3 regions of the Pseudomonas sp. Van50 genome follow, and region 1 is predicted to be linked to each of the others. Evidence: predicted binding sites of a transcription regulator. Region 1 holds the regulator's gene; each other region holds the start of a gene.
What was found. The regulator FliA, encoded in region 1, starts transcription of late flagellar genes. The targets are predictions, from matches to a motif close to CTAAAGTTTNNNNNNNNNNNGCCGNTAA.

Region 1 (3,276 bases):
TGAACCGGCCCCAGTCGGTGCTCAAGGCCTGGGCCTCTTCGCTCAGGCCATTGACCAGCGGCGTTGCGCTTTCCACCAGATCCATGGTGCGGTTGGCCGCGGCTTCGGTCAGTTTGACCACATACCCCAGGCGCTCGGTGGCGTCGGTGATCTGCGAGACTTCCTCGGCCTGCGGCATGTGCGGGTCGATCTGGAAATTGACAATCGCGCTGTGCAGTTCACGCGTGAGCTTGCCCACTTCCTGATACAGACCGCGGTCACGGGTCTGGTTGAGCTCATGGATCATTTGAACCGCATCGCCAAAGCGACCTTTTTCAAGGCTGTCGACCAGTTCGCGGGCATGTTTTTTCAGGGTCGATTCGAAATCGCCCATTGAAGATTCGTTGTCCATAGCTCCCCCGTGGCGCCGTTAACCGATGCGTTCGAAGATTTTTTCGATCTTCTCTTTCAACGCCTGGGCCGTGAAGGGTTTGACCACATAGCCGTTTACACCGGCCTGGGCCGCTTCGATGATCTGCTCGCGCTTGGCTTCGGCAGTGACCATCAACACCGGGAGATGCTTGAGTTTTTCGTCGGCACGCACCTGGCGCAGCAGGTCGATACCGGTCATGCCTGGCATGTTCCAGTCGGTGACCAGAAAATCGAAGTTGCCACTGTGCAACATCGGGAGCGCAGTGGTCCCGTCATCTGCTTCGGCCGTGTTGGTGAACCCAAGGTCACGCAACAGGTTTTTAATGATCCGCCGCATCGTTGAGAAGTCATCAACGATGAGGATTTTCATGTTCTTGTCCAATTCGACCTCCAAGCAGTCTTAAACGCGCCCAGCACCTGGACGCGCCATTTCAATCAATCCGGCACAACACTCGACAACGGTCTGGAGCACAACGGATGGAGACTGGCACAGCACCTGCCAGGCCAGCCTCGTCGCAGTGTCCCCACACTGCCTGTCAACGCGCTCGCCACTCCCCCAAACGCCCCCGCAAACGGGCCGCGCACTGGCTGTGTAACTGGCTGACCCGCGATTCGCTGACCCCCAGGACCTCACCGATTTCCTTGAGGTTCAGCTCTTCGTCGTAGTACAGCGCCAAGACCAGCCGCTCACGCTCCGGCAAATTGGCAATCGCATCCGCCAGCGCACTCTGGAAACGTTCATCTTCCAGGTCACGCGACGGCTCCATGTGAGCACTCGCGTTATCCTCGTGCAGCCCTTCGTGTTCGCCGTCCTGCAACAGGTCGTCGAAACTGAACAGGCGGCTGCCCAAGGTATCGTTCAAAATCCCGTAATAATCGTCGAGACTCAACTGGAGTTCGGCCGCAACTTCGTGATCTTTAGCGTCACGCCCGGTTTTAGCTTCAATTGCCCGAATCGCGTCACTGACCATGCGGGTATTGCGGTGCACCGAACGCGGCGCCCAATCGCCCTTGCGGACCTCATCGAGCATCGCCCCGCGAATGCGGATACCGGCATAGGTCTCGAAACTGGCACCTTTGCTGGCGTCGTATTTGTTCGACACTTCAAGCAGGCCGATCATGCCGGCCTGGATCAAGTCCTCGACCTGGACACTGGCCGGCAACCGCGCCAGCAAGTGGTAGGCAATACGCTTGACCAGTGGCGCATAACGCTCGATCAATTCGTATTGGGCGTCCCGTGCCGATTTTTTGTAGAGATGGTTGTAACCGCTGGCTGTCATAGCACGGGCCCTGCTGTTTGTTGCACAAGACGCTCGACGAAAAATTCCAGATGCCCGCGGGGGTTGGCCGGCAGTGGCCAGGTATCGACCTTCTGGGCGATCGCCTTGAACGCCAGCGCGCATTTGGAACGTGGAAAAGCTTCATAAACGGCGCGTTGCTTCTGGACGGCCTTGCGTACGCTTTCGTCGTACGGCACGGCGCCGACGTATTGTAGGGCGACGTCCAGGAAGCGATCGGTGACCTTGGTCAACTTGGCGAACAGGTTGCGCCCTTCCTGCGGGCTCTGGGCCATATTGGCCAGGACGCGGAAGCGGTTCATGCCATAGTCGCGGTTCAGCAGTTTGATCAGGGCGTAGGCATCGGTGATGGACGTCGGTTCGTCGCAGACCACCAGCAGCACTTCCTGGGCGGCGCGGACGAAACTGACGACCGAGTCGCCGATGCCGGCCGCGGTGTCGATCACCAGCACATCGAGGTTGTCGCCGATGTCGCTGAAGGCCTGGATCAGGCCCGCGTGCTGGGCCGGGGTCAGGTGGACCATGCTCTGGGTACCGGAGGCAGCCGGCACGATGCGAATCCCGCCAGGTCCCTGCAACAGCACGTCGCGCAGTTCGCAACGGCCCTCGATCACGTCCGCCAGGGTGCGTTTGGGGGTAAGCCCCAGCAGCACGTCGACGTTCGCCAGGCCCAGGTCGGCGTCCAGCAGCATGACCCGTCGGCCAAGCTCTGCCAGAGCCAGGGACAAGTTCACTGACACGTTAGTCTTCCCGACGCCACCTTTGCCGCCGGTCACCGCGATCACCTGTACGGGATGCATGCTGCCCATGTTCGTTCTTTACCTTGTCTTCTTAGACGGAGGCCACATTACTGGCTGCGCGTTCGCATAAGGAACAATGCATGGCAGACCATCGATGTAGGTACAAAAAATATTCATGATTACCTCAGCCGACCTGCTTGGTCGGGCTGTGGTAGATGTCAGCGAACATGTCAGCCATGGCTTCTTCGCTGGGTTCTTCCTGCATTTGCACACTCACGGCACGACTGACCAGTTGATGACGGCGCGGCAGATGCAAATCATCCGGGATCCGCGGCCCATCGGTCAGGTAGGCCACCGGCAGTTCATGACCGATCGCCAGGCTCAACACCTCGCCCAGGCTTGCCGTTTCGTCCAGCTTAGTCAGGATGCAGCCAGCCAGTCCGCAGCGTTTGTAGCTGTGGTATGCGGCGGTTAGAACCTGTTTCTGGCTGGTGGTTGCCAACACGAGATAATTTTTTGACTTGATACCGCGTCCGGCCAGGCTTTCGAGCTGCATGCGCAGGGCCGGATCGCTGGCTTGCAGGCCGGCGGTATCGATCAGCACGACGCGTTTGCGCAGCAGCGGCTCCAGCGCCTGGGCCAGGGATTGGCCCGGATCCACATGGGTCACCGACACATTGAGGATCCGGCCCAGGGTCTTGAGTTGTTCCTGGGCACCGATGCGGAAACTGTCCATGCTCACCAGGGCGATGCTCTGGGCGCCGTACTTGAGTACATAGCGGGCGGCGAGCTTGGCCAGGGTGGTGGTCTTGCCCATGCCGGCAGGA
Region 2 (3,276 bases), 1.4 Mb from region 1:
CGCCAGTTCAGCCTGAGGCCGAGCCGACGGTGGCTCCCCAAGTGCCAGAAGGTGGCGCACTGGTGACTGAACCGGCGCCAGTGACACCGACGGTCGCGGATACAGCGCCCCCCGCTGCCCCTGCGCCTAACGATCCTACTTTGCCGCCGCGAGCCCCATGAGCGATATCCCTGAAAACGACCAGCCGATGCCGCTGGTATCGCACCTCACCGAGTTGCGCACCCGCCTGCTGCGTTGCGTCGCGGCGGTGTTCATCATCTTCGCCGGGCTGTTTTCCTTCACCCAGCAGATCTACACCTTCGTCTCCACGCCACTGCGCCAGTACCTGCCGGTAGGCGCGACAATGATCGCCACCGACGTGTCGTCGCCGTTCCTGACGCCATTGAAGCTGACGATGATGGTCTCGCTGTTCCTGGCGATCCCGGTGATCCTGCACCAGATCTGGGGCTTCATCGCACCGGGCCTGTACAAGCATGAAAAGCGCATCGCCGTGCCGCTGCTGGTGTCCAGCATCCTGCTGTTCTACACCGGCATGGCCTTCGCCTATTACCTGGTGTTCCCGCTGATCTTCAAGTTCTTCGCCGCCGCCACCCCGGCGGGCGTGGAGATGATGACCGACATCAGCAGCTACCTGGATTTCGTCATGACGCTGTTCTTCGCCTTCGGCGTGGCGTTCGAAATCCCCGTGGCCGTGGTACTGCTGGTGTGGATCGGCGTGGTCGACGTGGCCTACCTGAAGAAGATCCGCCCCTACGTGATCATCGGCTGCTTCGTGGTCGGCATGATCCTGACCCCGCCGGACATTTTCTCCCAGACCCTGCTGGCGGTGCCGATGTGGCTGCTGTTCGAGATCGGCATCCTGTTCGGTGGGCTGGTGCGCAAGCGCCGGGAAGAAGAACCCGAGGACCAGCCGGTCGATGACCACAACGACCAGCCGCCAGCGACCCAAGCGTGAACCTGCTGCTGCTCGAAGAGGCCGATTTCATCGGGCCTGACCGCGTCATCCTCAGCGATCGCCGGTTGACCCACATGCAGGAAGTCCATCGCAGTGCCGTCGGGGACAGCCTGCGGGTCGGGCGCATCGGTGGGTTGATGGGCTCGGCCCAGGTGCTGCGCCTGGAAGCTCGCGAGGCCGAACTGCAAGTGACCCTCGACCAGCCGCCGCCGGCCAAGTTGCCGTTGACCCTGGTGCTGGCGCTGCCGCGTCCGAAAATGCTCAGGCGAGTGTTCCAGACGGTCGCCACCATGGGCGTGCCGCGGGTAGTGCTGGTCAACAGCTATCGCGTGGAAAAGAGCTTTTGGCAGACGCCGTTCCTGGAGCCCGAGGCCATCCGCGAGCAACTGATCCTGGGCCTGGAACAAGCCCGGGACAGCGTGCTGCCAGAGATCATCATCGAAAAACGCTTCAAACCCTTCGTCGAGGACCGCCTGCCGGCCATCGCGAATGGCACCCTCGGCCTGGTCGGCCACCCTGGCAACCACCCGCCCTGCCCGCGAGCGCTGATAGAACCGGTGACCTTGGCCATCGGCCCCGAAGGCGGTTGGATTCCCTACGAGATCGACCTGCTGGGCAAGGCCGGCCTGCAACCGGTTCAAATGGGCGAACGAATCCTGCGGGTCGAGACTGCGGTTACGGCGCTGCTTGCCCGGTTGTTCTGACCCGGCAACACTCACACAGGCACATGATCCTTGTGGCGAGGGAGCACCCAGCGCCTATTTTCTACAGATCCCTCCAAAGCCGCCGATACAGATCCATAAAACCAATTCAACGCTCCAGGGAGTATCAGCATGTTCCGGTGGCTTGCCCAGGGTCTGGGAAATGTAAGCGTCAATCGCAAACTCGGCGCAGGCTTCGGCTTGGTGTTGTTCCTCACCTTGATGATCGCATTCACCGGCTGGTCCAGCCTGGGCAATGTCATCAGCCGGGGCGATAAATTGGGGTTCATTGCCAGTCTCAACGACTTGAGCAAAGACTTGAACCTGGCCAGCATCGACTACAACACCACGCGGGGCGAGAAAGGACCGCAAGCGGTCAACGATCTGCTTGGCAAGCTCGAGGCCGGGCTGAAAACCGCTCGCGAGTTGATCGAACAGCCGGCCGACGTCGCGCTGATCGACAAGCAATTGGCCGCCGTCGCCGAATACAAAGGCGCCTTCGCCCAGATGACCCGCGCTACCGTAAGCCGCGAAGATGCACGCAGTAAACTCGGTGCCAGCGCCGACAACGCCGTGGCCCGCGTCGCCGAAGTTGAAAAGTTGATGCTGCAAGCCGGCGACGTCACGTCGTTCAACAGCGTGGTCACCCTGAGCAAGGCCATCCAGCAAGCCCGTTACCAGGTCCGCGGCTACACCTACAGCGGCAAGAGCGACGCCCAGCAACCCGCCCTCGATGCCATCGACGCCGTCCTCAAACTGCTTGCGCGCCTGCCAGACCAGTTGCCCCAGGAACACGCAGCCAACCTGCAGCAGGCCAGCGACTCGTTCAACCTCTATCGCGCGGCGGTCGCCCAGTTCCGCGACTCGCAAATCGACAACGCCGCTGCCCTCCAGCGCATGAGCGAGCAGGGTCAGATACTGATGGATGCCAGCCAGAAGCTGACCGTGTCCCAGACAGCCGTGCGTGACCGCGACGCCGCCCAAGCCAAGATGGTCCTGATCGTAGCGGCCGCCCTGGCGCTGCTGTTTGGCGTGATCGCCGCGCTGTTCATCACCCGGCAGATCGTGGGCCCGCTCGGCGAGACCTTGAAGGTTGCCGAGCGCGTGGCTGCTGGCGACCTGACCCACAACCTCACCTCTGACCGTCGCGACGAACTGGGCCAACTGCAACGCGCCATGCAAAGCATGACCGTGGGCCTGCGGCAATTGATCGGCGGCATCAGCGAAGGCGTTACCCAGATCGCCAGTGCCGCCGAACAGCTTTCAGCCGTGACCGAGCAGACCAGCGCCGGGGTCAACAGCCAAAAAGTGGAAACCGATCAGGTCGCCACCGCCATGCACGAAATGACCGCCACGGTGCAGGAAGTCGCGCGCAACGCCGAGGAAGCCTCCGAAGCGGCCGTCGCAGCCGATCAGCAGGCTCGTGAAGGCGACAAGGTCGTCGGCGAAGCCATCGCTCAGATCGAACGGCTGGCCAAGGAAGTGGGCAACTCCACCGCAGCCATGGGCGATTTGAAACGTGAAAGCGACAAGATCGGCAGCGTCCTGGACGTGATCAAGTCCGTGGCCCAGCAAACCAACCTGCTGGCCCTCAACGCGGCCATCGAAGCGGCCCGCGCC
Region 3 (3,276 bases), 1.1 Mb from region 1:
CTCTATGCTGGCGCGGCGGACGATTTCCCCAGGCTTGCGCAACAGCAGCAACATGATCTGCATTTCCGCCGGCGCCAGGGTAATGCTTTCATTCGCACAGCACAGAGTGCCGGTCTCGGGTTGCAGGCTCAGGTCACCGTGGCTGGGCGCCAGTGGGCGACAGTCCACGGGGCGCCGCAGCAAAGCCCGCACCCGGGCAACCATTTCATCCATGGCAAACGGCTTGGGCAGATAGTCATCGGCACCGGCATCGAGCCCCTGTACCCGATCATGCAGGGCATCCCGTGCCGTGAGCACCAGGCACGGCAGGCCAAGCCCGGCGCTGCGCAGGCGCTTCAACAAGACAAGCCCATCGCCGTCCGGCAAGCCGCGATCGAGGATCAGCGCCTGGTAGGGCACCCGCAGGATGGCCGCCCATGCACCGTCCATGCGGTTGATCACATCGACGGCGATCCCGGCGTTCGTCAATCCCGTGCTGACCAGTTGGGCCAAGCGTTCGTGGTCCTCGACCAACAGAATGCGGCTCATCAGAAGCGGTACAGGTAGCCGAACAGCGCGCTGTCGGTAGAACGATCTACCAGCGGGCTGTCCTTGATCTCACTGGCGAAGCGGGTCGCCTTGATATCGAGGAACACAGAGTGGTGCTTATCGAACATGTAGTTTCCCCGGACGCCAAACTCGGTATTGAGGGCGGACTTGCCATCATAGGCCGCGCGATCGATGCGGGCTTCACTGTCGCGCACGCCAAAATAATAATCGACGTATTTCTTGTCCTGCCACATCGCCGTCACGTGGGGCGTGAGGGTCATGTGGTCGTCGAGTCGCCAGGTCCGCTCCAGGCCCAGGTTGAAGCGCTGCCCCTTGCTGTTGCCCGATACATCCGCCAGCCACTCGGCGTGGGCGTCCACCCAGTCGGTGTGCCACTGCACTTTCGCTCCGGCCCAGAAGCTGCTTTTACGGTCGCTCATGCCATCGAAAACCCGCGAGTCATCGGCATCATAGCCACTGAAGTCGTACTGGCCCACGAGGCTGAAATCGATGTGCTGGGTGTCGTTGATCTCGACCTGCGACAGCTTGACCTCGGCGTTCGGGCCGAACACCCGCAGGTATTCGTTCTCGAAGTAGATCAGCGGTATCGCCTTGTTGCCACGATCGATGCCGGTATAGGGCTGCTGGCTGCTGATGGCGCCGACCCCCAGCCCCCAGGACGAAGACGGTTTGGCGGTTTCAGGTTCGGCGGCCTGTGCGGCCAGCGCTGAAGGGGGCGCAGTCAGTAGGATCAGGCTCGGGATGGTGGAAACGGCTAAGCGCAGCAAATGCATGGGGTGCTCCAACGGGACAGGATGAAATGCGCGCCTATCGTTGAGCGTCTTCCCTTACCGGATACTTACGGTTATTTGTCGAAAGCTTGACCTCGATCAAGGCAAATACATATTCCCGCTTCATGGCCGTTATATGTGCCAAGCGGTGCAATATCAGGGGTGATGGCTATTTGGTATTGCGCTAAGATCACGTCAAGTCAGCGTGTATAACAGCCTTCTTACAATAAGTTCACGCGTCACTAATTCATTTTTAAATGAGGCTTGAACGGAAATGCTCAGGAATGCACCGCTGCGTCTGAAACTTTTATTGATCCTGCTCCTTCCCTTGTTGGGATTCCTGATTTTGGCCGGCGTCTTTGTCGTGGATAACTACAAGACACTGCGCGATATGGACGCCACGGTCACCGCCAGCGCCACGGCGCAGAAGTTGAGCCAACTGATTACGGTATTGCAGCGTGAACGCGGCGCCAGCGGGGTGTTCCTGGGCAGCGCGGGCAAGTCCATGGGCGAGCGGATGGCCCAGGCGCGCCAGGATTCCAATGCTTCTGTCGAGGTGGTGAGCCGGTTGTCTGCGTCGGGGAGCGCACAATTGGACAACGTCCTCCAGGCCTTGGCGCAACTGCCCGCCATCCGTGGGCAAGTGGATAAGTTGGGTATCAGCAGCACCGAATCGGGTGTTCGTTATACCGAGATCATTCAAGCGCTCGTGGGCTATACCCACTCTTTGGAAGCGACGATCAACAACGCCACCATTGTTCATGCACTCGGTGCGCTCAATCAGTTTATCGAGATGAAAGAGCGGGCTGGACGCGAGCGGGTCGTGCTGGGCCTGGTATTCAGTCAGGACCGTTTCGACGAGACATTGTTGTCGCGCTTTAGCCGTAATCTCGGCGAGTTCTCGGCTTATTCCGACGCATTCCGTCGCCAGGCCCAGCCAGCCTTGCTTCAACAGTTTACCGAGCAGATGCTCAAACCCGCTGCGGTCGAAGTGGGCAAGTTGCAGCGCCTGGCTTTCGAAGTGCCATTGGGGCAGTCGCTGGGCATCAAGCCAGAGGCCTGGTTTGAACTCTCCACTCAGCGCATCGACATGATGGGCCAAGTGGAGGAAGCCCTCGGTCAAAACGTCAGCCGCCTGGCGGTACACGGGCGCGATGAAGCCAGCCGTGCGTTGTGGTTGACCCTCGGTGCGGTCGTCGTGGCGCTGCTGGCGGTGACGGTGCTGTCGTATGTGATCATCCGTATGATCGATTTGGCGGTACGCGATGTGAACCGGGCCCTGAACGGCCTGGCACAACGTGATCTCACTGCCAGGGCCACGTACGAGGGTCGGGATGAATTCGGCCAGATCTCGCGCAACCTCAATCGCATGGCGCAGGAGATCAGCGAAGTCGTGCAGGAAATCGGCAATGCCACGGCGCAGGTGGCCACCGCCGCGCAAGAGTCTTCCACGGTGACGGTCCAGACCAGTGCGAGTGTCGAGCAACAGCGCCAAGGCACCGAGCAGGTGGCCACCGCGATCAATCAGATGAGCGCCACGGTGCGCGAGGTGGCGCAAAGTACCAACGATGCGGCGCACATGTCGCAACAGGTCAACCTCAGCACGGCGCAAGGGCGCGTGGAAATCGAAAGTACCATCGGGCTGATTCGTCAATTGTCCGGGCAGGCCGAGGAGACCGCGGGGATCATTGGTGATCTCAAGCTGGAAAGCGATGCGATCTCTTCCGTGCTCGACGTGATTCGCGGCATTGCCGAACAGACCAATCTGCTGGCGCTCAATGCGGCGATTGAAGCGGCGCGGGCCGGTGATCATGGGCGCGGGTTTGCGGTGGTCGCCTCCGAGGTGCGCACCCTGGCACAAAAGACGCAGGAGTCCACGGGCAACATTCAACAGATGATCAGCAACCTGCAAGCCGGGTCGGATCGTGCGGCGCTGTCCATGCAACAGACCCTGGAC

Region 2: the regulator FliA is predicted to act here: its motif matches at 1,721-1,748, upstream of ACZ5M5_RS02085 (methyl-accepting chemotaxis protein).
Region 3: the regulator FliA is predicted to act here: its motif matches at 1,428-1,455, upstream of ACZ5M5_RS13120 (methyl-accepting chemotaxis protein).

What each region holds. Positions count from the first base shown of each region.
Region 1 covers NZ_AP024343.1:1,904,061-1,907,336, reverse strand. The annotation lists gene ACZ5M5_RS08410 (protein phosphatase CheZ) at 1-391, opposite strand, end outside; gene ACZ5M5_RS08405 (chemotaxis response regulator CheY) at 410-781, opposite strand; gene fliA (RNA polymerase sigma factor FliA) at 948-1,691, opposite strand; gene fleN (flagellar synthesis regulator FleN) at 1,688-2,518, opposite strand; gene flhF (flagellar biosynthesis protein FlhF) at 2,634-3,276, opposite strand, start outside.
Region 2 covers NZ_AP024343.1:484,054-487,329, reverse strand. The annotation lists gene tatB (Sec-independent protein translocase protein TatB) at 1-161, shown strand, start outside; gene tatC (twin-arginine translocase subunit TatC) at 158-955, shown strand; gene ACZ5M5_RS02090 (16S rRNA (uracil(1498)-N(3))-methyltransferase) at 952-1,659, shown strand; gene ACZ5M5_RS02085 (methyl-accepting chemotaxis protein) at 1,789-3,276, shown strand, end outside.
Region 3 covers NZ_AP024343.1:2,983,761-2,987,036, forward strand. The annotation lists gene ACZ5M5_RS13110 (response regulator transcription factor) at 1-528, opposite strand, end outside; gene ACZ5M5_RS13115 (MipA/OmpV family protein) at 528-1,322, opposite strand; gene ACZ5M5_RS13120 (methyl-accepting chemotaxis protein) at 1,594-3,276, shown strand, end outside.